4 regions of the Peribacillus sp. V2I11 genome follow, and region 2 is predicted to be linked to each of the others. Evidence: riboswitches for the same ligand, from Rfam matches in the RefSeq annotation. Region 2 holds a riboswitch; each other region holds the start of a gene.
What was found. A riboswitch is a leader RNA that binds a small molecule or an ion and turns the genes downstream of it on or off. The one in region 2 is predicted to bind cobalamin.
Positions count from the first base shown of each region.

Region 1: another riboswitch for cobalamin. It lies ahead of metE (5-methyltetrahydropteroyltriglutamate--homocysteine S-methyltransferase); the one in region 2 lies ahead of QFZ73_RS11835 (ABC transporter substrate-binding protein).
Region 3: another riboswitch for cobalamin. It lies ahead of QFZ73_RS00015 ((2Fe-2S) ferredoxin domain-containing protein); the one in region 2 lies ahead of QFZ73_RS11835 (ABC transporter substrate-binding protein).
Region 4: another riboswitch for cobalamin. It lies ahead of QFZ73_RS28905 (hypothetical protein); the one in region 2 lies ahead of QFZ73_RS11835 (ABC transporter substrate-binding protein).

Region 1 covers NZ_JAUSYW010000001.1:1,491,615-1,499,552, reverse strand. Annotated here, with positions in the region: gene QFZ73_RS07295 (hypothetical protein) at 1-145, opposite strand, end outside; gene QFZ73_RS07290 (ABC transporter ATP-binding protein) at 295-1,302, shown strand; gene QFZ73_RS07285 (ABC transporter permease) at 1,353-2,144, shown strand; gene QFZ73_RS07280 (ABC transporter permease) at 2,149-2,934, shown strand; gene QFZ73_RS07275 (acyl-CoA thioesterase) at 2,973-3,449, opposite strand; gene metE (5-methyltetrahydropteroyltriglutamate--homocysteine S-methyltransferase) at 3,446-5,752, opposite strand; cobalamin riboswitch at 5,899-6,090, opposite strand; gene QFZ73_RS07265 (potassium channel family protein) at 6,335-6,754, shown strand; gene bcp (thioredoxin-dependent thiol peroxidase) at 6,817-7,287, shown strand; gene QFZ73_RS07255 (aminopeptidase) at 7,299-7,938, shown strand, end outside.
Region 2 covers NZ_JAUSYW010000001.1:2,449,929-2,457,866, reverse strand. Annotated here, with positions in the region: gene QFZ73_RS11845 (heme ABC transporter ATP-binding protein) at 1-477, opposite strand, end outside; gene QFZ73_RS11840 (FecCD family ABC transporter permease) at 484-1,539, opposite strand; partial or broken gene QFZ73_RS11835 (ABC transporter substrate-binding protein) at 1,502-2,468, opposite strand; cobalamin riboswitch at 2,621-2,795, opposite strand; gene QFZ73_RS11830 (hypothetical protein) at 2,976-3,236, opposite strand; tRNA gene QFZ73_RS11825 (tRNA-Arg) at 3,476-3,549, shown strand; gene QFZ73_RS11820 (acyltransferase family protein) at 3,809-5,791, opposite strand; gene QFZ73_RS11815 (hypothetical protein) at 6,453-6,617, shown strand; gene QFZ73_RS11810 (DNA topoisomerase III) at 6,812-7,938, opposite strand, start outside.
Region 3 covers NZ_JAUSYW010000001.1:499-8,436, reverse strand. Annotated here, with positions in the region: gene QFZ73_RS00050 (alanine/glycine:cation symporter family protein) at 458-1,885, shown strand; gene QFZ73_RS00045 (YozQ family protein) at 2,066-2,284, shown strand; gene QFZ73_RS00040 (energy-coupling factor ABC transporter ATP-binding protein) at 2,398-3,243, opposite strand; gene cbiQ (cobalt ECF transporter T component CbiQ) at 3,262-4,038, opposite strand; gene QFZ73_RS00030 (energy-coupling factor ABC transporter substrate-binding protein) at 4,025-4,336, opposite strand; gene QFZ73_RS00025 (energy-coupling factor ABC transporter permease) at 4,338-5,081, opposite strand; gene QFZ73_RS00020 (hypothetical protein) at 5,116-5,274, opposite strand; cobalamin riboswitch at 5,258-5,453, opposite strand; cobalamin riboswitch at 5,658-5,847, shown strand; gene QFZ73_RS00015 ((2Fe-2S) ferredoxin domain-containing protein) at 5,997-6,365, shown strand; gene cobJ (precorrin-3B C(17)-methyltransferase) at 6,380-7,938, shown strand, end outside.
Region 4 covers NZ_JAUSYW010000001.1:1,924,560-1,930,682, reverse strand. Annotated here, with positions in the region: partial or broken gene QFZ73_RS29145 (ABC transporter substrate-binding protein) at 1-893, opposite strand, end outside; partial or broken gene QFZ73_RS28905 (hypothetical protein) at 897-1,442, opposite strand; cobalamin riboswitch at 1,601-1,819, opposite strand; gene QFZ73_RS09205 (AAA family ATPase) at 2,018-2,974, shown strand; gene QFZ73_RS09200 (DUF58 domain-containing protein) at 3,013-4,167, shown strand; gene QFZ73_RS09195 (DUF4129 domain-containing transglutaminase family protein) at 4,164-6,123, shown strand, end outside.

The sequences.
Region 1 (7,938 bases), 960 kb from region 2:
TGGGGGTGCTTTCGATCGATCCGCTGGAATCCCTTTGGATGATCTGGCATAATAATTCCCCGTATTCATCTTCATAAAGGAAGTCATATCGGAGGTCGATAACGACCTTTTCGATTTGGGATAGTAATAATCTTTTGATATTCATAGCATACTCGTCTCCTTTATATATGTATCTGGTACAACAATCATTTCGTCTGAAAATGGTATATGGCATCCAAGCATTTTTATTGTCTAAAAAGGTTAGGTTGGATAAACTAATTCATTAGGACAAGAGATTACGGAGGATGTAACAGGATGAGTGATGCAATTCAAGTGAAACAGCTTCGGAAGGAATTTAAGTCGGCATCAAGCCGTACAGGGCTAAAGGGTGCCTTCCGGGATTTACTTACCAGAAATTATAAAATCGTCCCTGCCGTCAATGATATCAATTTTACTGTAAAAAAGGGTGAGATGGTAGCTTATATCGGGGAAAATGGTGCAGGGAAATCAACCACGATCAAAATGCTGACAGGTATTTTGGAACCGACAGCAGGTGAAATCACGGTTAATGGAATGAATCCGCATAAAGAAAGGGAAAAGTTCACTCAGACAATCGGAGTCGTATTCGGTCAGCGCTCACAGCTTTGGTGGGATATTGCGGTTCAAGAATCCTTTAGGCTGCTAAAAAAGGTCTATAAGGTAACGGATGAACAATATAACGATCATATGGAACATGTCATCAAGACGCTCGATATCGGACCTTTGCTGGACAAACCAGTGCGTAAACTCTCGCTTGGTCAGCGAATGCGCTGCGAGCTTGCGGCAGCCTTGATCCACAATCCGCCTTTGCTGTTCCTGGATGAGCCGACGATTGGACTTGATGTACTCGTGAAAATGAAGATTCGTGAGTTCCTGAAAGAAATCAATGAGAAATATAATACGACAATCCTTTTGACTACCCATGATTTAGGAGACATTGAAGCATTATGTGAGCGCGTAATCATGCTTGATGAAGGACAAATCATTTATGATGGGGAATTGCAGAGTTTAAAAGATAACTGGGCTGAGGAAAAACAGATCCATTTTCAATTCATCGAGCCGATCGCATTGAAGGAATTGCAATCATTAGCACTCCCATTTACGGCTAACTGGGTTTATGATGAGAAAAATCAAACATACATTGCCTTGTTAAAAGAAGAAAGTGACCATATTTCACAGCTTGTTTCGGCTGTCGTATCTCATTTTAAAATAAAGGACATCAAAATCCATGAAACGTCCATTGAAGAGATTGTTCGCAACATTTACGAAGAAGGCACTGTCTGACTCTCTTATCATTAAGAAACAAAACGTGTCTATCAAGAAGGGGGAGGGCCATGGGGAAGTATCTTGCAATGATCCGCATGCGTTTTTTGATGATGCTTGCGTATCGAACGGATTATTATACCGGCATTTTAATTTATAGCATTAATATCGGTGCTTATTATTTCTTATGGAATGCGATATATGGAGAAAAAAGCGCCATCGAAGGACTTTCAGGTATGCAGATGACAACCTATGTCGCGGTTGCATGGATGGCGCGCGCTTTTTATTTCAATAATATTGACCGCGAAATCGCCACTGAAATTAAAGACGGCAAGGTCGCCATTGAAATGATCCGGCCTTATAACTATTTAGGCATGAAAACGATGCAAGGACTTGGGGAAGGGATATTCCGTTTCTTCTTCTTCTCGATTCCAGGAATGCTGCTGGTAGCTTTCATTTTTCCTATCGAATTGCCGCACGAGCCGGCTACGTGGGGGATATTCGGGATTTCCTTGCTGTTCAGCTTCATCATCAATACACAAATTAACTTATTGACGGGAATCACTACCTTTTTCCTATATAATAATGCCGGATTGATCCGGGCTAAAAGGGTCATCATTGATTTATTTTCCGGTCTGCTGCTGCCCATCAGTTTCTATCCGATATGGGCGCAGGAAGTGATGAAATATTTGCCCTTTCAAGGGATCAGTTATGTACCAAGCATGATTTTTACGAACGGTTACAGTTCAGGCGAAATTGGCATGGCGCTTTTACAGCAGTTAATTTGGTGCATCATTCTCATAATACCGATTCAGCTTTTATGGATAGTCGCAAAAAAACAGCTGATTATTCAAGGAGGTTGACGGGATGTTTTATGTATCGATGTTTTTTCAATATGTGAGTCAATATATGAAAACAAGATTGCAATATAGAGCCGATTTCTTCATGGAAATCCTATCTGACCTGCTGAATCAGGTCGTGAATCTGGTTTTTATCTTAGTCGTTTTTGGACATACCCAATTTTTAAGCGGCTGGAGCCGTGAAGAAATCATATTCATTTATGGATTCTTCCTTATCCCATTCGCCCTTTTTTCTGCCTTTTTCAACATCTGGGATTTTAATGACCGCTATATCGTCAAAGGTGAAATGGACCGGATATTAACAAGACCGATACATAGCCTGTTTCAAGTCATTTTGGAAAGAATCGAGCTAGAAGCGTTATTTGGTGTTGTGACCGGTTTGATCATTATATTCTATTCGGGGATTTCATTGGATCTGCAGCTTGCGTGGTATGACCCGATCCTTTTCATCATTTTTGCAATAGGCGGGGCCCTCGCTTATGCAGCCATTTTCGTTGCGATTGCAAGCATTGGGTTCTGGTCGGATGCGAAAACATCCATCATGCCAATGATGTACAATATCGGGAACTACGGGCGCTATCCTGTTGATATTTATAATAATGTCATCCGTTTTGTCCTTACATGGGTGCTGCCATTCGCGTTTGTTGGTGTCTATCCGGCATCTTATTTCCTTAGAAAAGAAGAGTGGTATGCATATGCATTTGCCACACCTGTAATTGGGGTTGCCTTTTTCGTGATATCCGTTTTCATATGGAATCAGGGAGTGAAGAGGTACCGCGGGGCGGGGAATTAAAAAGACCCTTCAACAATTCATGTTGAAGGGGTTTTTGTTTAGTTCCGTTTTTTCTTTCTTTCAATATATCTTGCTTGTGCTTGAACATATTGCCGCTTTTCCTCTTCCGTTTCCGGCATGACCTGAGGTACGATTGTCGGCTTACCGTCTTCATCTATGGCCAGCATCGTTAAAAAAGCGCGTGCCGTAAGCTGTTTTTCACCTGTTAATAGGTTCTCACGCTCCACTTTCACGAATACCTCCATTGATGTGCGATGGGCACAGGTGACATAAGCTTCAAGGTTGATCGCATCCCCTGTCTTGATGGGGGCCAAAAAATCAAAAGAGTCGCTTGAAGCAGTCACAACGGGTTTTCGACAATGGCGCATAGCTGAAATGCAGGCTATTTTATCAACATATGCCATTACTTTTCCGCCAAAGATGGTATTGTGATGATTTGTATCCGGTGGAAAAACAAGGTCGGTTAAAAAAGTCCGTGACTGCTGTGTTGGATGGGCAACGTTCTTTTCAATCATTTGCCTGTTGGTTTAGCTAAAAAGTTTTCACGGACGATTTTTGCTGCTTCGACCATGTTTTTCAGGGAAGCGACCGTTTCCGGGATACCCCTTGTTTTCAGGCCGCAGTCGGGATTGATCCAAAACTGGTCTTTATCCAATACCTTGATGCCCCGTTCAATCATATCGACCATTTCTTCAACTGCCGGCACACGCGGGCTGTGAATATCATACACACCCAGGCCAATACCCTTTTCATATGTTTTTTCCTCGAATGCGGAAGCAAGCTCCCCATGACTACGGGATGTTTCGATGGAAATTACATCGGCATCGAGGGAGGAGATGACATCCATGAAACTGTTGAAGTCGCAATAGCACATATGCGTGTGAATTTGGGTTGTATCCTCCACGCTTGATGTGGATATCAAGAATGAATTTACAGCCCAGTTCAAATAATCGTCGCGATCGCTTTTTTTCAATGGCAGACCTTCTCTAAGTGCAGGCTCATCAACCTGAATCATTTTAATTCCAGCGGATTCCAATGCAATGACTTCTTTTTCCAAAGATAGCGCCAGCTGATAGCAAACATTCTCCCTGGAAATATCATCACGGACAAATGACCAGTTCAAAATCGTAACAGGACCTGTAAGCATTCCCTTAACCGTCTTCTTCGTCAGCGATTGTGCGTACACACTTTCCCTGACTGTCATCGGTTCGATGAAATGGATGTCGCCGTAGATGACTGGTGGTTTCACGCAGCGGGATCCATAGGATTGTACCCAACCCTTTTCTAGAAAAACGAAACCGCCTAACTTATGGCCGAAGTACTCAACCATATCCGTCCGTTCGAATTCCCCGTGAACGAGAACATCCAAACCGATTTCTTCTTGGATTTCGATCCACCTGCCGATTTCTTCGTTAACGAATGTTTCATATTGCGAAGCGGTCCATTCTCCTCTTTTGAATTTCCCGCGTGCTTGTTTAACTTCAAATGTCTGCGGAAAGCTACCGATCGTAGTCGAAGGAAGAAAAGGCAATTTAAAAAATTCCTGTTGTTTTTGGTAACGCTCTTTAAATGGAAGCTGACGGCCGGCGGTCCTGATTTTAACCTTTTCGACATTGGATTGTACAATCCCATGATTCCGTGCATTTGAACTTGCTAACGTTTGAACCGTAAACTTATTAGCGTCGACTTTTTCGGCGATTGCTTCAAAGCCTTGATTATTCCCTTTGACCAAGAGTGTGATTTCCTCAAGTTTCTCATCAGCGAAAGCAAGGGCCTCTTTCACTTCTTTTGAAAGGGCGGTTTCATTACGAACGGTCACTGGGACATGAAGCAGGGAACAAGAGGGCTGAAGCCAAATTTGGTCTTCGGCTACCTTTTTCTTAAGATTCTCGATCAATTGGATTTTTTTCGATAAATCAGATAGCCAAATGTTTTTCCCGTCAATCACACCTGCAGCAAGCACTTTTTCCTTCGGGAAACCGAATGCTTCAAGATTACTTAGATTCCTCCCTTTATCATGTACAAAATCAAGACCGATTCCTTGAACTTGTAATTCGATGACTTCTTGGTAATGTTCCACGGCATCAAAGTATGTTTGTAGCATGATGTTTAGGTTTGGTGCTGCTTCATTCAGTTTTTCATAGAGGTAAGTAACAGTTTGCATATCATCTTTGGAAATGGATGAAACAAGAGAAGGTTCGTCCATTTGAACCCACTTCACGCCTTCTTGCTCCAACTCCCGCAGGATTTGCGTGTATAAAGGAAGCAGGCTCAGGAGGATGCCAGGGATTTCTTGTTTATTGAATCCTTTGGAAAGGGAGATGAAAGTATAAGGTCCGATCAACACGGGCTTCGTTTCAATCCCTAGCTTTTCCTTGGCTTCCCGATATGCTGCAAGTGGCTTATTTTCTGTTAAAGTCAGCTGTGACAGTTTTAATTCAGGGACAATATAGTGATAGTTTGTATTGAACCATTTCGTCATTTCGGAAGCGACTTCATCATTGTTTCCGCGAGCCATTGAATAATAAACGGAAAGGGGAACGCTTCCGGCTTCATAAGCTGAATAACGTTCAGGAACAAGACCGAACATGACGGACATATCCAGCATTTGATCATAGAAAGTGAAGTCGTTGACAGGAATGATATCAATGCCTCGATTCTTCTGTTTTTGTAAGTTGCCTAAACGGATGGCTTTTAGTTGTGCCGTAAATTCTGCTTCATCGATTTTACCGGACCAGTAAGCTTCCAATGTACGTTTCCATTCACGATCTTCCCCGATTCGAGGGTAACCCAAACTACTGCTTTTCAAAATTCCCATCCTCCTACATTCATTTGATTGAACAATAAAAAAAGCATCCCTAACCGTCAAAAGAGATAGTTAGAAATGCTTAAAATAAAGAGGCATGCAGAATGCCCCTTACAATTATAAGGTCCCTAACACCTCCCTATCTCCCGTAGGTTAAAACAGTGTTGTCGAAATAGGCAGGTCTCCTGACTTAGGGAATATCATTAGCGGCGGGCCTTCCCGATCCTTTGATCAGTGGCATATTGGATGGCGCTAACATTCCCATTACAGTGGCGGGACCGTGCCGGAATTACACCGGACTTCCCTTTTAATCCTAATGAAAATTAGGAACCTATTTCCACATATGAAAATTTTGCAAAACCTGCCTTGATAACTGTTTGCAGGTAAAAGATTTATAAAATAAAAACTATTATAAAAATTTAGACAATCGTAACATATCCGACCAAAAGGGTCAACATGGAAAAAAGATTCGGGAAAAGTAACCGTTAAGTGGAAGTGTGGGAATAAGGATGAGGTCTGTTCCTAAAAAAGAATATATTGTTTGGACAGGGAGTATGTATAGAGGGAGTGGCGTTTTGAAATGGGGCGTGGGGGATGACTTTCTACATCTTGATTGCAGGCATCATTTTTTGCATGGTGATGAGCATTCGTACGTTATTTCTTGTTGAGTCGGGAGGAAAGAAATTTTCTCTGGAGGATATGCTGTGGCTTGGCAATTTATATGCGACGATATTAGTTGGATTTGCACTGATTTATTTATTATACGAGCTTCAGAATCATTCGGTGATTCTTGATATGGGCAATCGATTGGATGGCACTTTCTATGAACAGTTGAAGACTTCTTTTTATTTTAGTGCGATGACGATGTTTTCTGTAGGGTATGGAGATATAGCCCCGATTGGCATGGGCAGGATGATAGCTACCATTCAGGCTTTCATTGGGTATACACTTCCGGCAGCTTTCGTGATTCGGACGGTGATCGATCTGGAGCAGAAAGATAGGAGGGATAAATGAAAGTTGTGTTTCTTTCGATTATTGGGTACTCTTACCATAATGAAAGAAATGGAGGGTTCAATATGACTGTTAAAATTGGAGAAAAAGCACCTGATTTCAAACTCCCTGCAAACAATGGTGAAATGGTGTCCCTATCGGATTTTAAGGGGAAAAATATTGTTTTATATTTTTATCCAAAAGACATGACGCCAGGTTGCACGACGGAGGCCTGTGATTTCCGGGACCATAATGAGCAATTCGAGGAATTGAACGCGGTCATCATTGGTATCAGCCCAGATCCAGTGGCACGTCATGAAAAATTCATCGAAAAACATGGATTGCCTTTTCTGCTGCTGGCTGACGAAAATCATGAAGCGGCTGAATCATTTGATGTTTGGCAATTGAAAAAGAACTTCGGCAAGGAGTATATGGGCATTGAACGTTCAACTTTCCTGATTGATAAGGCTGGTAAGGTAGTCAAAGAATGGCGTAAAGTAAAAGTCAAAGGCCACGTCGAAGAAGCGCTTGAAACGCTTCGCGACCTCGAAAAATAAGGGACAGGCAGATGAAGGATGAGCGAATAACGAAGCTTGCAGCCAGGCTGATTCATCATTCGATACAATTACAGCCAAAAGAGAGAATCCTCTTACGGGGGCATATCAACACGAAACCATTATTGAAAGAGCTGATTGATGAAATATATAGAGTGGGTGCTTATCCATATGTAGAACTCGAAGACGATGAGATAAGCCGCCACCTGTTACAAGGGAATGTGAAGGAACAACTTGACACATCTTCGCAATGGGCCTTGAAGAAATATACGGATATCGATGCGGTCATCATCATCACAGGGGAAGAAAACGGTGTGGAAATGACTGATGTTCCCATCGAGAGGCACCGTCTTCAAGGAGAGGCAATGAAATCTCCCACTCTTTTCTATGTAAACAACCGACGTTGGGTCTTACTTAATTATCCCACCAACGCATCCGCACATAAAGCCGGCATGACCTTCGATAGGTACCAAGACTTCCTTTTGAACGTATGCACCATGGATTACGGGAAAATGGATGCGTCCTTGAAACCGTTAAAACATTTGATGGAACGAACTGACAAAGTCAGGATCGTTTCACCAGGGACAGATTTGGCCTTTTCCATCAAAGGTATGCCTGCCGTCATATGTGCCGGAAAAAAGAATTTACCGGATG
Region 2 (7,938 bases):
GATTTCCGGCTCTTGGGCAAGTGCCTGTGCCAGCAGGACCCGCTGTCTCTCCCCTCCTGATAATCGTTCAAAATGAAGATCCTGAAAATCAGCTACTCCCGTTTGTTCCATAACCCGTTGGACAATCGTTTCATCTTCTGCGGACCAACTATGGAACCAACCTGATTGATGGGCATATCGCCCAAGTGATACCGTCTCTTTTACTGAATAGGAGAAAGCTAATGAGGAATGTTGAGGGAGCACAGCAATGACCTGTGCAAGTTGTTTAGACGAATAATCCTTCAAATCCTTACCTCTTATCCGTATGCTTCCGCCCTTATAATCGAGTACCCCGCTAAGCATATTTAAAAGCGTCGTTTTTCCGCTGCCATTAGGACCAAGAATCCCGAATAATTCCCCTTTATGTACATCAAAAGAGACAGAGTCCAAAACAGCTTTGTTGTCATACCCACCTGTTAACCCTTTAACTTCAAGCATCCGTTTTTACCCTTCTCTCCGTCTCTTTAATAAAATCAGAGCAAATGCAGGTGCCCCGATAAGTGAGGTGATCACCCCGATCGGCAGTTCCGATGGGGCAATGATCGACCGTGCTACAAAATCCGCCAATATTAAGAATCCGCTTCCTACCAGCAAGGACAACGGAAGCAAATGTTTATGGTCAGGTCCCCAAATCTTTCGGACAAAATGAGGAATGACCAAACCCACAAAGCCAATCGTCCCCGAAACGGCAACGGCTGCCCCTGTCAATGTCGAACCGGCTATCAAGATCCACATTTTCCGCCGCTTAACATTCACACCTAAGTGTTTTGCCCGGTCTTCCCCGAAAGTCATCGCATTCAATTCACTTGTATTCATGATCAAGATCAACGAACCAATAATAAAAAATGGCAAAATGATTGCAATATAGTTCCATCCGCGCATTGAAACGCTTCCCATCAGCCAGCCGATGATTTGTCTTAATTCATCACCCGTCAGCGCAATCATCAATGAAATGAAGGCACTTAAAAACGAGCTGATAATGATTCCTGTTAAAATGATCGTTTCCACTTTCATCGATCGATCCATTTTTTTTGCAAAAGTCAGTACGCAGAGCATCGTGAGCACTGAGCATAAGATGCTCAATGCCGGAAGAGTATATAAACCGATGAATGGCAGTGATATATTCAAGAATATTGTCAATACGGCGCCGACTGATGCTCCTGATGAAATACCTAATGTGTAAGGATCAGCGAGCGGGTTCCGGAGCAGTCCCTGAAATGCCGCACCCGCAATCGCAAGGGATGCCCCAACCAAACCCGCAAGCAACACACGCGGCAAGCGGATGTTCATCACGATATTCGTAAGCATGACATCCGGATCAGCAGCAATCGGTAAATGGAAAATCTCCTTGCCGATTATTTGTATAAGTACGGGAATCGGTACTGGCACCGAACCAAAGGAAATGCCTATCGTCATTGCGAATAACAAAAATAACAACGCAAACAAATAAGCAAACGTCCATTTAGTTGTCAAATAGGTTCGGATAGACTGATTTGGCAAGTTCCTCTACTCCCTCTATTAAGCGTGGACCGGAACGGGTCACCAAGTCAGAATGGACATCAAAGACTTGGCCATTCTTAACAGCATTTACGTCTTGCCATCCTTTTCGGCCCGTAACTTCACTTACTGAATCCTTCGTATAATAACCATACGTTGTAATGATGACATCAGGATTTGCAGCAATCATCGATTCTTCATCAATTTTTGCCCAACCGTCCAATTCAGCAGCAGCATTATCAGCTGAAATAATAGTAAGCATTTCATTCATGAAAGTATTTTTTCCAGGTGTGTATATTTCCGGTGATGGCGAAACTTCCACTAAAACGGTCTTCCTATCCTCTTCCTTTTACGGATTTGGCTTTTTCCTGGATATCCTTGAGCTTCGTTTTCATATCCGCAACGATTTCTTTTGCCTTATCATGTTCTCCCGTTGCCTGTCCAATCATTTCAATAGACTCATAGACTTGGTCAAAGCTTTGTGCATCATTGACTACGAGGACATCTATTCCAGCATCCTTAAGCTGCTGTAAACCCTCATTTGAATTATGGGCACTTGATGCATGCGCAATAACAAGGTCAGGTTTCATGGAGACAATCAGCTCCGTGTTCATTTCCATTCCGCCAACTTTTTCAATTTCTTTCGTTTCTTCCGGGTAATTATCATTGTCGGAAACACCAATGACTTTTTCTCCCAAACCAAGTGCAAAGACCACTTCCGTATTACTTGGTATCAACGAAACGATTTTCTTCGGTTTTTGTTCTATCGTTACTTTTTCCCCTGTTGCATCTTTAATCGTAATCGGGAAAGCTTCATGTCGAGCATGATTCGTTTGCTGTTTTTCTTTTCCTTCATCAGTAGCGTCACTGCAGCCGACCATCATGCCTGCAGTAAGCAACATCAACAGTATCAGACCAAAAATTTTCTTCATTTTCATTCCCCACAATCTTTTCATTTAATTTCTTCCCACGGAAGATGCCCCAAAACAAAAAGCACCTCCCGTTAAACGGAAGATGCTTGCATGGCAACAATATCATTACGGACTCTTAGGGTCTGCCACACACCTTCCCATCCGCGCAGGTTACAGGTGTACGAATTCTGGCAGGTCTCCTGGCTCATGGTCATCGTCAACGGCACCTTCCCATATCTCATACAGTGGTACACAGCCGTCAGCTCCCATATACAGTGGCGGGACCGCGCTGGCATTTCACCAACTTCCCTTTTAAGTCATTAAGACACCAAATCGTTCATATGTATATAATTTTCACTGCCTTCATTATACACCATGTAAGAATCGATTATTATATGATTTTTCTGAACAAGTTAGAAATGACCCGTCCACCTTCAATGGATTTGAAGCATTTTCAATCAGTGAAGCAAACCCCTCGACTGATGACCCGGGTGAAATCCGAACTCGATGCATGCATCCCTAGGTCCCTTAAAGCCCCCTCTGCCATCTTGTATCCAGCTTCTTCTGACATGAGACTCTCTTCGTTATACTGGCCAACCGGAGCTCGACCGCGGACTCGGCCGTTATCCAGTCTCCCGTATCGATTTGGCCTTCCAAATCCTGCCCGGTCATATTTTCAGCTGCTTCGACCACTTCAATGTCATCTTCCGCAATCTGTACAGCCGTCTTTGTGCCTATACTCTCTAAAATCCCTTGTGAGCATCCAGGTAGAATCAAAATCCCCAGCAATCCCACCATCCTTAAAACTCTATACACTTTTTCACTATTATTATCCTAATTTTTTTCAGTATAATAGTACCGGAAAATTAGTTAATAGCAAAGCATTCCACTTAATGGATAATGGAGGAATACGAGACCTTAGTGGCCTGCTAAATATTTATGGGGATTTTTTTTCATAAGTATAAGCTATTAGCTTGAAAAGTTTGCCTATAAGAAATATAATAAATAAGTCGTCGACTTTTATATATGTCCCAGTAGCTCAGCAGGATAGAGCGACAGCCTCCTAAGCTGTAGGTCGTAGGTTCGATTCCTATCTGGGACGCTAAAGTTTATAAACCCTGTTATAATGCGGTTCCTCCGTGTTGTAGCAGGGGTTTTTTCTGTTGGTATAAGAACAAGTGATTTATGGGATCGAGGAAAATGCAGGTCTCAAAGCTAAATTAGACAAAGTAACCACTACTTCATCAAGACATTTGGATATCAAAAAATCTGAGCCCTGTAAAACACAGAACTCAGATTTTTCATATCACAAGATAACCAATATTTATACTTACAAATTTCCCTTTAGCTATACTTACTTTTCACTCTAAGCCTATCTCGTTGATTTTTTCTTCAAAAATGGGTCCGAAACTTTCAGAATAAGTATTCGTTAAATGTCTATTGTCCCGGTAAATTATAACATTACCAATAATAGGCTGAAATTTACCGTTTACCTTGAAGTAATCTGTTAAGTCAATTTTATGCAATGATTTATTTTCTTTTTCAAATTGTCTCCAAAAGCTTTCGTCTTTTTGATTATCTGCTGAATTCATTTTTTTTGTAGTTTCTTCTAGTCCATTCGTTTCTAATGATTCCAGTACATTAAAACTATATCTTGGATCATCACGTACCGCTAACACTTCAATACCATATTCATCTTTAACATACTGCAGCTGATCAACCATTTGTTGCTGTATTTTATTATTAGGCGTATCTGAAGCGGTGGCGTGAGAAACGATAAGATCTACATCTGCGTCCTTTAGATAATCCAGAACATTATTGACCCAGATACCTTTCAAATCATCATCCGAATAACCTGTTGAAAAACGTGTACCTGAACGGGTCATATTCAGTACACGATAATTATCATCTTTTGTTGCTTCTAATATGGCACCTAACCAATGTTCTGAATGGGAACTGCCAATCAGAGCAATAGTAGCATCGTAATTTTCAGTTTCGCCATATTCCCCAATTTTTAAGTCACTTTCCTTTAACCCTTGGTTGCTGCCGTCCAAATGCGCTTGTGGTAAATCATCAAAGACTTCAGAATATGATGGTATTGGTTCTTGATCAGGTATATCGTCAGGTTTTTTTACAGCTAACGCCCCTGGATAATTTTTTTCGGTTATATTATTTTCCAGCTTATTTTGATCTATATATACTCCAATCAAAAGAGATCCGATCAAGAGTACATTTACACTGCCCATAATCCCGATTCTCTTGAATGAGAATTTATTTTCCTTTGAGCTTCGGATTGGTTCTTCTATATATTTTGTCATTAAAAAAGAAAGGGCAATTGATGAAATAATAATAAGAGTTCCAACAATGAATCCTGGAGTTTCTTGGACATTATAACGATAGAATTCCAATAATACCCAATGCCACAAGTAGATTCCAAAAGCAATTCCACCTAGCTTCACCATTACAGGTGAACCTAAAAAGCGTTTGACACCATATTTTGTATCGCGTGTACCAGACAAAACAATGAATAATGCGCAGGTCATTGGCCATAAGGCAATATAGCCCGGAAACATTTCAGATACATTGAAGACTATTCCAGTTAAAATTAAACCGATTAATCCAAGCCAACCTATCACTGTAGCAATATATTTATTTACCTTAATGGATGATAAATTGATACAGAGCAAACTGCCTAAAGCAAATTCCCACACACGTGTCATCGTAATGAAATAAGCCCATGGCTGATTGACAGAGGTTAAATATATTGAGTATATAAAAGAAGAAACAAATAATATTCCTAAAACAGTATTGATTAATGCTTTAACTTTAGCTAATTTATATTTTTTTATTAACATTAAAATTAAAGTGAATACTAAAAACCAGATTATATAAAATTGTCCTTGTATAGACAAAGCCCAAAAGTGTTCAACCGGTGTTTTCATTTGGCTGGAATCTAAATAATCCGTGCTCGAAAAAGCCAGTTGCCAGTTTTGATAAAAAAACATTGAGGCAAATACTTCATGTATAGTTTTATCCAAAATTGATTTAGGTAATAAAAACCAACTTAAAGCCAGAACAATTGCAAGAATAAAAAATACAGAAGGAAGTAATCTTTTCATTAACTTTGTGACATATGGCCGAAAACGATATTCCCCTGTTCGATTAATTGTGGAAACAATTGAAGTGGTAATTAGAAATCCTGAAATTACAAAGAATACATCAACCCCACCAGAAACACGATTTAACCATATATGATATACCGCTACCAGCAGTGCGGCAACAACGCGTAACCCCTCGATTTCGGGTCTGAATTTACTCTCAATATTAATTAATGGTTGATTCATTTGATCCTATCTCCTACTTTTAGTCATGCATACAATTTAAAATTATATCACTTTACAATAATGATTTGTCAATATAGTAGAAAAGGTTCTTTAATTTTCATGAGTACGGATTTTTTTCCAACTTATCAACCAGGCCCGCTTACAGAAAATGTACGATACCTGGGTACGATGCCTACTCACTGTTGATCCATTAGAACGTTATTTTATGAAAAAACGTCAGTCACTATGGGACACTTTAGAATTTAGATGGTGAATATAGACAATGATGCTCCAATTGGCCGAGCTTGTTACATCAGAATGTCCTAATTTCGATGAAATTGGATCAGCTGTTGTACATAAGAACATCGCGTGATATTAAAAAAGTTTGATTCATTACTTTTTTCGATTTATATCTACAGGAAAATATTGGGTTTTTGGATATAATCATGTCTTTTTTGAAATATATGTTTTAACCTGTCCCATCCGGGTATACAAATACTGTAAGACATTCTCACCAAAGGAGATGATGTGCATGATGAGTACAATCAGAAGCCAATGGAACAAAGAGAATGACGCAGCGGTGTTTAGTCCCGGTGATCAGCGTTAGAGTCAATTGAAGAGTTAGATGATAATCAAGAAGGAAGTTACTAGTCTTCTCACCCAAAGGAGGAGGATACTGAACATGAGTATTTACAGCCTATGGAATCCAGAGAATGATGAAGCAATTTTCAGTCCGGGTGATCAGAAGCCATTTAGTACGCTCACACGAGTAGATTCGGATAAACACACACACACTGACAAAACACTTGAATATGAATTACATGACACCGTACTGAATGAAGTTTAACAGAAGCATCGATATATGGGGAAAGGGATGGAGCGCTCGCTCCATCCCTTTCTGCCGTCTTTTTCTTTAATATGACTTTTACCTTCATCAAGCGGCAACCCTGTTGTCTGGAAAGATGGGCTCGCCGACAAGGAAATTTGCCCCCGAAAAAAGAGCCCTTTCACCATGGGGCTAAAGTGAAGGACCCTTTTCTTTTATTTATCGAATTTCAGTTTTGCCAAGGCATCCGCCAATGTAGTATTGATCGGCTCCTCTTTATTTTGCTTCTTCATATAATTGGAGACCTCATTTTTGGATACTTTTTGATTTTTATTTTGCCCTCTTCGTTTATTGTAAGAAGAAAGTTTTTCATGAAAACCGCATTTACAGGTGAATGTCTGTGCTTCTCCTTGACCGCGCATTTCCATCTTTTTGTGACATTGTGGGCATCTGGCATTTGTTACACGTGAAACACTTTTTTTGTGGCCACATTCACGATCTTGGCAGACAAGCATTTTTCCCTTCTTACTATTCACTTCAAGCATCAGCTTGCCGCAATCAGGACATTTCGTTCCTGATACGTTATCATGCTTGAATTTTTGGTCACTATTTTTGATTTCATGGACGATATTTTTGGCGTACGCGCGCATATCGCCGATGAAAGCCTGTTTTGGCAGCTTTCCTTTTGCAATCGCAGTTAACTTTTGCTCCCATTGAGCTGTCAAAGCAGGAGATCGCAAGTCTTCAGGTGCCAATTGAAGAAGTTGTTTTCCTTTCGAAGTAACGTGAAGGCCCTTTCCCCTCTTCTCGATCAGGAAGCTATTGAACAGTTTTTCAATAACGTCAGCACGCGTTGCAACAGTACCGATCCCGCCTGTTTCACCCAGAGTCTTGATGAGTTCTTTGCTTTCCCCTGCCATGAAGCGAGCGGGATTCTCCATTGCCGAAAGAAGCGACCCTTCATTGAATGGTTCCGGCGGTTTCGTTTCACCCTCTGTTTGTTTAACAGTCGAAATGGTTAAACTGTCACCTTTTTGAACATTCGGAAGCAGTTGCTCAGCAAGGCCATCTTTAGCTTCTTCCTCATCGAATTGGTGATCATAGACTTCCTTCCATCCTGATTTCAGGACGACCTTCCCTTTTGCCATGAACGTCTCCTGACCCATTTTTACATTGATGGTCGTTTGTTCATATTCAAAAGGCGGCATCAATACAGCAAGGAACCTTTTAACGACCAAATCATAGATTTTTGATTCTTTGTCGCTCAGTTTTCCCGGCAGCGGCGTTTGTTCAGTGGGGATGATTGCATGGTGATCAGAAACCTTGCTATCGTCCACGAACG
Region 3 (7,938 bases), 2.4 Mb from region 2:
CTGATATTATTGAGGCAATAAGTTACAGTTTTATGTAGGGGGAGCTGAAATGCTCCTTTTTTTTATGAGTCTCTGCCTACTGATTTTACGTTAGGCACAGCAAAATCTTCTTGTGTTTTTCAATTTTAACAGTACCCCCTTAGTACTTTTTTATAATGATGTGGATAAAAATAGAAAATAACTCCCGTTGGGATTGAATGTTAAATGAAGTGAGTCAGAAAGATTATTATCTAAAGGAAATGATACTGAAATATTATATTTATCGTTTGATTCCAACAATTCATGAATGAAAAAAATTGTTTGTTAGGATATAATATATTATTGTATTGGAGATTCATTCTGGAATTTCCTTTTTTTATGGGCTTCCTTTGTTTATTTCCCCAATGAATCGGGAAACAAATTATAGTTGTATATGTTTTTATAATATATTTTGAGTGAAGTAGAGGGGATTGTTTTAATGGAGATGTTAGAAAAATTTATTAGTGAAACAAATGATGTGTTATGGTCTTCCATATTGATCATCATGTTGATTGGATTGGGTCTTTATTTTTCCGTCCGCACGAAGTTTGTCCAATTCAGAATGGTAGGGGAAATGTTCAGGCTATTGGGAGAAGGGGCCACTGCGGATAAAAAAGGTGTAACATCTTTTCAGGCATTTTGCATAAGCACGGCATCGCGGGTAGGAACGGGTAACCTTGCAGGTGTTGCCATCGCAATCACGATGGGCGGACCTGGATCCGTTTTCTGGATGTGGTTAATAGCACTGATCGGGTCTGCTTCCGCATTCATTGAAAGTACACTTGCGCAAATCTATAAGGTCAAGGATGGGGATGCATTCCGCGGCGGTCCTGCGTATTATATGGAAAAAGCATTGAATGCCCGTTGGATGGGCATCACTTTCGCAGTGTTGATTTCACTTACATTTGGACTAGCTTTCAACTCGGTACAAGCCAATACGATTACAAGCGCATTCAACGAATCGTTTGGGATTGAAAAGTGGGTTACGGCAATCATCCTGGCTATCGTCACCGCTGTCATCATTTTTGGCGGGATCAAAATGGTTGCAAAGGTCTCTGAAGTCATCGTTCCGATTATGGCAGGAGCCTATGTGATAGTGGCGTTGATTATCATCATCATGAATATTACCGAGTTACCGAGTGTCTTTGCTTTGATCTTTGAAAGTGCATTCGATGGAATAAAAGAAGTGGCTGGCGGAGTACTGGGAGCAGCCATGATGCAGGGAATCAAGCGCGGATTGTTTTCAAATGAAGCCGGTATGGGTAGTGCACCTAATGCTGGTGCGACTGCTGATGTCAGTCATCCTGTCAAGCAAGGGCTCATTCAGTCCCTGGGTGTTTTTGTAGATACGCTCATCATTTGCAGTTCGACTGCCTTCATCATTTTGTTTTCAGGTCTTTATACTTCGAAGGAAACGGATGGAATCGTTCTTACCCAAAATGCCCTTGGAACGGCATTGGGATCTTGGGCGGGTATTTTCCTTGCCATTATCGTACTGTTATTCGCTTTTAGTTCCATTGTGGGCAACTATTATTATGGAGAGTCGAACATTGGTTTCATCAATGAAAATAAGGTTTGGTTAAACATCTATCGTGTTGCTGTTGTAGGGATGGTGATATTCGGTTCGCTTGCCTCACTCGATTTTGTTTGGGGTCTGGCTGACTTGCTGATGGCCCTTATGGCCATTATCAACCTGATTGCGATAGCATTACTTGGGAAGATCTCTTTTGCTGCACTGGCGGATTATCAAAAGCAAAAGAAAAGTGGGAAAAATCCTGTCTTCCATGTGAACAATATTAAAGGTTTGAAGAATGTGGAATGCTGGGGTGACCCATCCGATAATGTGGATGGGAAGAAGGTGGGCTAAGCTCTCATTAAGCTTACAAGTAAAATCCTTGAAAGGGGATTTTACTTGTAAGCTTTTTTTGCCTTTTGCCTCCTTTTTTATCATTATTGAATATTGCTTCGTTTTTTACACAAAATACCTTTGTCTTTAATACTGCTGTCAATCTCTGATTGGACAATTTAAAAACTAGGAGTGAAAAAAATGGATAGCAAGCAATCAAAAAATGAATCTTCAGAAATCGCGGGAAGAATATATGATGTCAGTGATTATAAACGGGAAGATCCTTTATCTTCTGGACTGGCTAGAACCCACGAACAAGTCTCGGATACTTATGCGGAAGGCGAAATAAAAGCAGTGGTTGATGATGTAAACGGAAGAGATATTGAGCTTGCAAAAGAAAGATCTGAGGAAGAAAAGTAATAATAGGATTTTTGTTTTTTTAGGAACAAGAATTATCGCCTGCTATTTTAAAGATATATCGGTTTGAACCCCTAGCTTTTGGAAAGATGAAACAAGAGCTAGGGGATACATAATTAATAAATCCTTTCTCTCTCCAACTTTTGAAGCAATTCTTCCTTCGTTCTTGGGAAAAGGTCCCTTTCTGTAGGTTTCCTTGATTGAAGGAGGGCTTGAAACATTTCAAAAACCCACGGCTTCTCCAGATGTGCCTGCAGCAAAACGTCTTCATCATGGAAAACGGATATAGGATCCCCTTGGTATATGACCTTACCATCGTTCATGACAACGACTTCATCAGCCCATTGATAAGCTAAGTTAACATCATGAGTTGATAGGATTATCGTTTTGTCAGGGTGGTGGATACTGTCCAGCAGAGCCATGATCTGTCTTGAGAAATAAGGATCCAATCCAGCGGTAGGCTCGTCCAAGAGCCAGACATCGGGTTCCATGGCGAGTATCCCTGCAATGGCGACACGTTTTTTTTGCCCAAGGCTCAAAAAATGGGTAGGTCTGTCTTTCAGTTCCGTTACTTCCGTTTGAGCCATCGCCCAATTCACTTTCTCCTGGACTGCATTTTTATCCCATCCCAAATTCATCGGTCCAAACGATATATCCTGTTGTACATTAGCGGAAAAGAGCTGCGAATCGGGATCTTGAAAAACGATCCCGACTTGCTTACGTAATGTTAATAATGCTTTACGGTCATATTTCATTTTCTTGCCATTGAATCTGATTGTACCTGCTGTAGGTTGTAAAAGACCATTTAAATGGAGGAATAAAGTCGATTTGCCAGCACCATTATTGCCTAATAATGCAATCTTTTTACCATGTTGGACCGTTAGCGAAAGATCTTTTAAAGCGAACGTTCCATCTGCGTATTGATGGGTGAGGCCTTCTATATAAAAAATATGCTCTTCCATTCTTGGGTTGCCTCCAATTTACAAATATCCATTAATAAAGATTAAGCTTCCTAGTATTACAATCGCGATCAGCCAATTGCGTGAGGAATAGGTGTAAGTATCCTCGATATAGGAAAGGTTCTCCTGATAGCCTCTTGCGTTCATCGCCATCGTCAATTGCCCAGAGCGCTGCAATACTCCTAAAAATAATGATGAGATTAGTAATCCGAGAGATCGAATGCCTTTCCTTAACGTACCATACCCCAGCCGTGAAGCTTGTGATTGGTGAATCGCCATAGCTGTATCTAAAAAAATAAAGATGAAGCGATAGGTCAATTCTATTAAATCGACCAATAAGGAAGGCACTTTAAGTTTTCGCAGCACGGATAGGATGTCGGTAATGGGTGTAGTTAAGGTAAGGAAATATAAACAGCTGATACTGCCGAATACGACAGTGATCAAATTGATCACCGTGCCGATGCTGTCATCGCTGATGAATATCTGCCAATTCCCGACTTTCCAGGACCACCATATATTCGATATCGAAGTGAATTTACTTGTGAAAGAAAAAAGGATGGTAATTGTACCTGATAGTATAAAAAATCCTGGTAATAGAAGTAATTTAAGATAATAAGAAAGCGGTATTTTTGCCGCAAAAATGATTAAAGCGCTTATCACCGTAAAAGTGATGAGCGAAACGGTCATATCCCTTACTGTTAACGAAAATAGCAAAAGGGAAAGTGCAAAAACCATCTTTTCCAACGGATGTACATCCTTTAGCCCATTGAAATAGGCATATTTATCAATGAGTAACATGCTTCGATTTTTCGGGAATTTCTTGTTTGGTTAGCTTATTCCTTAGCCTCGTTACACCTATGAAATAACCAATGAAACCAGCTCCGATTGCAGCTTGCAGCGCAAATAATAAGCTTTCGGTTTCTGCACCTGGCGGCTCCCAAATATTGTTGAACCATGGCTTGTATTCCGGCTGGATTTTAGTGATGGCTTCTTCAGCTTCGCCGTCGGCACCGCCAAATTCCGTTCCTTGTTGGGTGATTAATGGTATGGTAGCAAGAATGACGACCAGGAAAAGCAGCAGTAAACTTTTTTTCATGTTAACGGGCCTCCTTAGATAAAACTCGCAGCAATTTCAATTCGCCTAGATTGTATTTTTTCAAGAAATTCATCACGACGACTGTCAATAACCCCTCACTGATTGCCAAGGGAATTTGGGTCAGGGCAAAAATCCCTGCAAATTTACTGAAAGAGGCCATGAATCCTCCTACCTCGGATGGAAAAGCAAGAGCAAGTTGAACGGAAGTTACCACATAGGTTCCCAAATCTCCAAAAGCAGCTGCCAAGAAAACGGCAAGAGAGAAAGACCACCCTAATTTAGTAGCGCCCTTGAAGACAAAGTAAGCAATGAAAGGTCCGCAAACCGCCATGGAAAATGCATTGGCCCCTAATGTCGTCAATCCTCCGTGAGCCAGTAAAACAGCCTGAAATAACAGAACGATGGAGCCAACGACACTCATGGCCAATGGTCCGAATAAAATGGAACCCAATCCAACTCCGGTAGGGTGTGAAGAACTTCCCGTAACGGAAGGAATCTTAAGGGCAGATAATATAAATACAAATGCGCCCGATAGGCCAAGTATCATTTTTGTTTCTGGGTTTTCCCTTACTTTGGACCTAATGGACCGGTAACCCAAGATTAAAAATGGAAGCGTCACGGCCCACCAGAATATAGCCCATTCAATGGGTAAAAAGCCCTCCATGATATGCATGGCCATTGCCCGTTTTGGGACAAAAAGCAGTAAAATGACAAAATAAAGAATTTTCCAATTGGTTCTTTTCATTCTTTTCTCCTTTCAACACTTTTAATTTTTCTGATCAATCTTTAGAAGAAAAGCGGCGCCCAACATAAAAAGCACTTCTCTCAAGGGAAAGAAGTGCGTAATGAACAGGAATTTTGCAGCATAAACCAACCATGGGCCTTTCTGCCTGATCCGCACACCCATCCTCGTAGGCTGAAACAGTTTCACGCTTCATGGCAGGTCTCCTGGCTTAGGTTCATTATCCCATTACATCCTTCCCATCTCATTTGACAGTGGATTAAAGTTAAAGTATTAGGACTTCCCTATACAGTGGCGGGACCGCTCCGGATTTTCACCGGCTTCCCTTTTAAGCTGAATTCCGTGGAATTCAACACCCTGAAACTTATGTAATTATTTTGAAAATTCTCGTATAGTGTACCATAAAGAAATAATTTCAGCTACACTATCTTTTTTTTTTTCGGGACGAAGTTTGTTGCGAGGGAAGGGTTGAAACTGGTTTTACACTATTAAACTTTTCTAAACAGTCGGAATAAACTATTGAATTTTGATAAAGTTGTTATATGATAGATAAAGTTAGTTAGAAATGTATAATAAAACCAAATATTTCATTTTAAAAGTGCTCTTATGTGAATAACCAAGGGATAATAGGGAAAACGGTGAAAACCCGATGCAGCCCCCGCTACTGTAAACGCTGATGAAATTGTCGATAGCCACTGGCATGATGCCGGGAAGGGACAAAGTAAAATGAAGCGTAAGCCAGGAAACCTGCTTTTAAAATTGCATGATACTTTTCGGAGGGAAAGGTAAAAGGACTATGACGATTTTGGGAGATTGGGCATGCTTGCCTGGGGCTCCTCATTCATATAGTTTTTTAAACCTTGACTCTTATGTTAAGGTTTTTTATTTTGCCTTTTCCCTGAATTCAGGAGGAAAAAGATGACTACTTGGAACTTGACGGGTACAAATACGCATCTGTTGATTTGTAATGGGAGCAGCTGCATGAAAAAGGGCGGGGAAGAAGTAACCCAAGCGATTCGCGATGAAATTACTTCCAAAGGACTGGATTTGAAAATCCATACAACCAGGACACGGTGTAACGGAAGATGTAAGGATGCCTGCGTTGTGATTGCCTATCCCCAAGGAAACTGGTATCGAGTGGAAACGCCTGATTTCGGTCGGCAGATTGTCAGCCATATTGATGATGGGGAGTTTGTTCCACGTATGATCTACCAATTCAATGATGGGGAAATGACACCTAATCCAGATTTTCCTGCTCATACGGGTATTTCGAAGAACAAAGCGTAAAAGGAGATGTCTTAATGAGTACAAACGGTAAATTATTCGTCGTGGGTTTTGGGCCAGGGAATTTTGAACACATTACCAAACGTGCTGTCGAAGCCCTTCAAGAAAGTGACTACATCATTGGTTATAAAACTTATGTTGAGCTCATTCAGGGACTGCTTACAGATCAAACGATTATTAGTACGGGGATGACTGAAGAGGTATCACGTGCACAGGAAGCGGTGAAACAAGCGGAGCTCGGAAAGAAAGTTGCGGTAATTTCCAGCGGAGATGCCGGAGTTTACGGGATGGCAGGGTTGGTTTATGAAGTATTGATTGAAAAAGGCTGGAAAGAAGAAACTGGTGTGGGCATTGAGGTCATTCCCGGCATTTCTGCAATCAACTCTTGTGCATCTTTACTTGGGGCACCAGTCATGCACGACTCGTGTACGATTAGCCTCAGTGATCATTTAACTCCTTGGGAACTGATCGCAAAGAGGGTTGAGGCAGCTGCAATGGCAGACTTTGTCATTGCACTTTATAATCCGCGCAGCGGCAGGCGGACCAGGCAGATTGTTGAAACTCAGAAAATTCTCCTTCGCTACCGTTCGCCAGATACACCTGTCGGGTTGGTGAAAAGTGCTTATCGCGATAGACAGGATATTGTCATAACCAATTTGAAAGATATGTTGAATCACGATATTGGAATGTTGACCACCGTCATTATTGGAAATTCATCCACCTTTTTATATGATGACAAAATCATCACACCAAGAGGCTATCAGAGGAAATATACTTTGAATTCGGATAAGCAAACATTGAAGCCGCATCAGCGCCTGCAAAAAGAAGCGGAACCGTGGGCATTAGATCAAGAAGCCTTTACCGAGTCTGCTGGAGGAGTTGGATTACTTACAAAAGCACCAGAAAAGAAGCCAGCTTCTTTTGAAATGGCAATGGAAGCCCTGTCAAGAGTCAAGGGTCAAACCGTTCAACAATCCATTAAGCCGATTGTTCAGCAAAAAATGGAGTCGGTATTCGAACTTGCCGTTAGTCCAGGTGTGGCGAATAAACAATTCACTCCCAAACAAATGATGACACTTGCGGAAGTTGTCGGGGAAAAAGGAACGATGGAATACACGCCAAATCATAAAATCATATTAAAGATTCCCACAACTGATCCGGAAGTCATTACAGGGAAATTGCAATCAGCAAACTTTCTATTATCGCCGATTGGAGATGTACTGACATTAAAAGCCTGTGATTTCTGTGATGGTGAAAAAGCGGAATCCATTCCTTATGCAGAAGAAATACACCGGGTGCTTGGCGGAATGAAAATGCCCAAGGAACTGAACATCGGTTTTAATGGGTGTGGGATGGCTTGTTATAGTGCTGTGATGGATGATATCGGGATTGTTTTCCGAAAAGGGAAGTTCGACTTATTTCTTGGAGCTAAACCGGTTGGAAGAACAGCCCATCCAGGTCAGCCGGTTGCGGAAGGAATTGAACCGGAACAGCTTGTTGAACTGATTACGGACATTGTCGGGGAATATAAGCAAAATGCCCATCCAAATGAGCGGCTTTTTAAATACTTCAAACG
Region 4 (6,123 bases), 530 kb from region 2:
CCCGATCCTTGGTCCAGGACGTGACATTTTCATCAAGTAAATGGACGTGATCGTTCTTCACCGCATCGATATCTTCCCAGCCTTTACGCGATTTAATTACACCAACAGCATCATCTGCATACTTGGCAGTGGTGATGATGGATTTAGGGTTCCTTTTGACGATTTCTTCATCAGATACCTTAACCCAGCCTTTTTGGTCATCAAAGATGTTTTTAATGCCGGCAGTATCCGGATTTCTTGTTGGAATGTTTCCGCTCCTGTTATATAGATTTCCGGAGCAGGGCTAACTTCAAAGTATGTTTGTTCCTTTTCATCTAAAGTTTCCACTTTTTCTTCGACACTTGTAATTAGGGATTTGATATCTTTCACTAATTCATCCCCTTTTTTGGCAACACCCATCACTTTAGCAATCTGCCTGATATCACCGTATACATCATCGGAATTTGCCGCAGATTTAATAATGAACACAGGGATGCCAGCATCTTCGAGTAGTTTCAGTGTCGCTTCATCACCAATGGTATAAGCTATGATGGCATCAGGTTTCAAGGCAATGATTTTTTCTGCATTAATATTAACAGAGTCTGAAACATGTTCGATATTCTTTGCTTCCTCTGGGTAATTATCGAAGTCTGTCACGCCAACGACTTTATCACCCTGTTCAAGGGCAAATAAAATTTCCGTATTGCTTGGCTGAAGTGAAACGACTTTTTCGGGGTTTTCTTGAATTTCATTTTCTTTCCAGTATCATCCGTAACGGTATAGTCTTTGATTTCTTCGGCCTTTTCAGTATCTTTATTATACGTTGCGGCTTGATCATCGTTCACTCCGCATCCGGTAAGGAAAAGGGTAAGCATCAGCATGGAAATCCAACTGAATCGTAGGATTTTCTTCATTATTTATTCCTCCGTTTTCGTTTTCATGGGTTTGGTTGGGTATGATTTTCTTATAATGGGAATCTCCTCGATCCCCTGTTGCTTATTGACGTAGACTGCCATCACGAATAATACATTTGCAAGCAAGTGGGCGTAATCAAAAAGAATTCCTGGAATTCCCCTCTCCAGACTTAACTTGTGTAAAGCACGCACGGACTTTTTGGCTTCACTTCGGCAAGTATGCAAAGTACATGCTGCGGTTGAGCCTTGTGGGAAGGACGAATGTTTCGATTCGATCTTTCACAAGGCGACATACCGGTCGTAGATTGCACTTAAACGGTCGAGATCATCGCCGGTAATGGCTAATTTCCTGCGAACTGAACCATTTAAATGGTAAGCCATGGGCAACAGTTCCATTAAGTCACGGTACACTTCGGGGACATCCTCAGTAAGCGAGGCGGCCATGCCGATTTGTGTCGTCAATGAGTCTGTGCGGATTTCAAAATCGACGGTTGATACGGACTCACGCATGTATGGGTAGCATAAAAAACGAAAGTCTTTCTTTGCCATAACTCTTCCTCCTTTTACGTATTGGGTGAATGTCCTCCGTATTGCTTATCCCGGCAAAACAAATAGCCGACCAAGAGGTTTGGTCGGCTTCGGGCATCTATGTATCTGTAGTAGAAAAAAGATGGGAGAGCCGTACAATCTCCTATCTTCCGAAGAGCATAATACGATGAAGGAAGGCAGGTCTCCTGGCTTGTGCGTCATTTTACTCTAAGAACCTTCCCATTTGGGTTAAATGGACTGTAATCGGGGTCGATTACATCCTCAAATAGTGGTATGCATCTTATTTCATTAGCACTTACAGTTGCGGAAACAGCTTCGGTTTTAAACCGAATTCCCTATTAAGCTGACAAGGCAGCACCTTTTCTCTGCAAGGTTCATATTCACTTAGCAACAGTTTACCGTACCCTTTTCATTAAGCCGCATTAATATTTTTAGACAAATTCGTTTATGGTTTACCGAATATCTAGTAAACTTACAATGTAAGGTTTAATTGGAGCTTAATGTAAAATGCGTGATATAGAAAACATATGAAATAATAGTGATAATGTGAATCCGTGAATCTCGGGAGGTAGAGAATGATTTATAAGCAGGTCAATCAAAAACTGGAAATGGTTCTGGGTAATATCGAAAAGGTGATTATCGGAAAACGGGATATAGCAGAACTAAGCATCGTGGCACTCCTTTCCGGTGGACATGTCTTATTGGAGGATGTTCCTGGTGTGGGAAAGACAGTCATGGTAAGGGCACTGGCAAAATCAATAGGTGCAAGCTTTAAGCGAATTCAATTCACACCTGATTTACTTCCTTCTGATGTTACTGGTGTTTCGATCTTCAATCCTAAGGAACAAGAATTCATTTTTAGGCCAGGTCCGATAATGGGACATATTATTTTAGCTGATGAAATTAACCGAACCTCACCGAAAACTCAGTCTGCATTGCTTGAGGCCATGGAAGAGGCAAGTGTGACGATTGATGGTGTCACAAGAGGATTGGAGAAGCCCTTCTTCGTAATGGCGACACAAAACCCGATCGAGTACGAGGGAACATATCCGCTTCCGGAGGCTCAATTGGATAGATTCCTATTAAAAATGAAAATGGGTTATCCAGGTGTGGAAGAAGAGATAGAGGTTCTTCAAAGGGCTCAATACACGGCACCGCTTGAGGAGCTGGAATCCGTCATCACCTTGGATGAATTGATAGAATTACAGGCTGAGGTAAAAGCGGTGATAGTGGATGACACAATAAAACGATATATTGTTGAATTGGCGAATCAAACACGTACACATGAAGGGGTCTATTTAGGGGTAAGCCCGCGTGGGTCGATAGCATTGATGAAGGCAGCCCAAGCTTACGCGCTGATCCAGGGCAGGGACTATGTTCTGCCGGACGATGTTCAATATTTAGTTCCATTCGTATTTTCCCACCGGCTTATTTTGAAACCTGAAGCGAATTATGATGGCTTCGATGCTGGAATGGTGATACATGAAATTGTCGCGACAACACAAGTGCCTGTGAAGCGGGCTGTGACCTAATGCGCAAATTCATCCACATTTTAAGGGGAAATATGAGTGTGATCGGACTTGTATTACTCATGACCGTTTCCTTTTGCTATGCAATGTTTCAAGGCGGTTTTGTCAGTTGGTTCATTTTTTATTCATTTTTGCCGTTTTCAGTGTACGCTTCGATCCTGCTGTTTTATCCGCTGCATGATTTTACCGTTGAGAGAAAGGTCAATAAAAGGGAATGCCAGGCCGGCGAATCTGTTGAGATAGCATTGACGTTTACCCGTAAAAACCGGCTCCCCCTATTATTTATGGTGGTAGAGGAGGAATTGCCTCAGGAGATGGAAGATAGGGGATTCCAAAGGAAAATAATTATCTTTCCGGGATTCAAGCGTACCTTCAGCATGTCATATACCTTGGAAAACTTGCAGCGCGGAGAGCATTCGTTTCAATCGATCCGCTTTTGGATTGGGGACTTTTTCGGGCTAGTCGAAAAGGAAGCGATATATAGTTCACCTTTGAAAATAACTGTTTTTCCTCGTTATCATGAGCTTGCCTACAGTGATCTTGATCGAGTGTTCAATCAGGGGGCAGTGGTTTCAACAAAGAAAACACAACGGGAGCATTCAGTGGTCTCGGGGGTAAGGGAATATCAGCCAGGCGATCAGTTGTCATGGATTAACTGGAAGGCGACTGCTAGAACGAGTGAAATCATGACGAAGGAATTCGAAGTGCAGAAAAACCGGGATGTATTCATCATGCTTGATGATAAGCCGTCGGATTTATTCGAAGAATCCATTGTAATGGCGGCTTCCATTGCACACGCCATGTTAAAGAAAGGCATGGAAATTGGGTATGCGAGTATGGGATCGAGATTAATCATACCGGCAGCGGCAGGCAATAACCAGAAACGAAAGATTCTTTACCGACTTGTTAAAGAAGAGCCAAGTGTTGTAAACGCATTGAACGAAAATGTCAGGAAGGGAATTCTTCCGGCAAATGCTGCTGTGATATTCATCGTTTCAGACTTAACCTTAGAAAAGGTGGACATATTGAGTGCTTTCCGGCCTAATCAGGGATTAATGGTATGTGTGAAGAAACAGGCAGATCTTACTGATCAGGAAAGGTTGTCAAGTTCTATAGCTGTTTCAAGGGGGATAAAGGTCAGCTTTTTTGAATATGGCCAACTAAAGTCTGACAGATCAGAGGTGATGGCAAAATGAATGTCACTACCGAAAAATTGGAAAAATTCATGCACGTCCTCATGCATGTATTTGGTCTGTTGTTGATTACTGAATGGTTAAGGCCTGTCGATAAACTCACCGATACAGGTAATATCATCATTTTTATCTTATTTTTGCTCTATTCCCTACTACTGCATTATTTCCGCATACATTGGTCAATCCGATTTATTCTCATTAGCGCTTATATAATGATTTCATTACAGTTCCTCCATTCAAAAGACGCTTTATTTCAATTGTCATGGCTGAAAGGATTCCTAGCGGATTTTAAGGGCAATCTTGGTTTTATATATGATGGAAATTGGGAGTTGATCAAAAATCCATTTCGAACGTTTCTATTTTTTGTCCTTCTTTGGCTTGTAACATATTTGATCCATTACTGGGTGATGGTGAGGCAAAGCATCTTTTTCTTTTTTATGTTAACGGTGATTTTTATATCTGTACTTGACACATTCACTCCTTATGTGGGGGACAAGGCAATGATTAGAATCATCATCATCGGGTTCTTGATGCTAGGCCTGCTGTCCCTGCTGCGACTAACGATACAGGAGAGGATTAAGTTTCCGATGGCTTCCATCAATAAGTGGATCTTGATGCTGACCGGCATGATATTGGTAAGTGTCCTTGTTGGTTTCGCTGCCCCAAAGCTCTCTCCGCAGTGGCCGGATCCGGTGCCTTATATTACTTCTTATTCTGATAAAGCGGGGAAAGAAGACGGTGGTTCGAAGCGTAAAAGTGTCGGATATGATGAAGACGATTCGGATCTTGGCGGTTCGATAGAGCCGGATAATTCCATCGTTTTTTATAATAATGCTCCTGCAGGACATTACTGGAAAGTCGAGAACAAGGATATTTATACCGGTAAAGGGTGGGTTTCCATACTGGAAATGGACTTTCACACTTTTTCCAACGGGCAGGATATGGCATCTTTAGATATTTACGACGTTCCTGAAGTGGTGAGGACAGAAGAAATGACGGCAAAAGTGTCCGTGACGGAATCATATTCCCATATCCTTCATCCGCAGTCCGGGTATTTAAAAAAGATTGAGGGCAAAAACGGGATGGATTTCAAATATTATCAGGGTATGGACAAAGTTATTTCTGAACAGGGTAATGGCGAACCACTGTCCATGAAAGAGTATGAGCTGGTTTATGATATGCCAAGTTTTGATATAGCTGAGTTAAGGAAGGTAACGGAACCCGACGAATCGATGGATTTATTAATGGGAAAAAACACGCAGCTTCCAGAGGGATTGCCAAACCGAATATATGAATTGGCATCCCGGCTTACAAGGAATGAAACGAATTGGTACGATAAAGCAAAAACCATAGAGGATTATTTTAAAGGTCCTGAATTCATTTATTCTAAGGACGATATTCCGTATCCGGAGGGCAATCAAGATTATGTCGATCAATTTTTATTCGAGACACAGATAGGGTATTGCGATAATTTTTCAAGTGCAATGGTCGTTTTACTAAGAGCCGCCAATATACCTGCAAGGTGGGTAAAGGGCTATACGGAAGGGGAAAAATCAATCCTTGATGGTGAATCCGTTTATAAGGTGACCAATAATAATGCACATTCCTGGGTCGAAGTTTATTTTTCAGGGATAGGCTGGGTTCCCTTCGAGCCGACAAAGGGTTTCAATGGGGAAGTTGAATTTTACGATTCGAAATTGAAGCAGGAAGTGATCAAGAACCCTGAAGAAACCCCAACTAATGAAGAGCAAACAAAGAAAGAGACCAGGGAACGCCAGGATACACCCGATAGGGAAACTCGATCATCCATGAAACCTGGTATTGGGAACATGGAATGGTTCTTAAAATGGTCTGTCATCACACTGTCAGGTGTATTGATTCTCGCTTCTATTGGTTATTTCTTCAGAAGGAAGTGGATTCCTCATCTGCAGATTCTTCGTTATAGAAAGAAAACCGGTG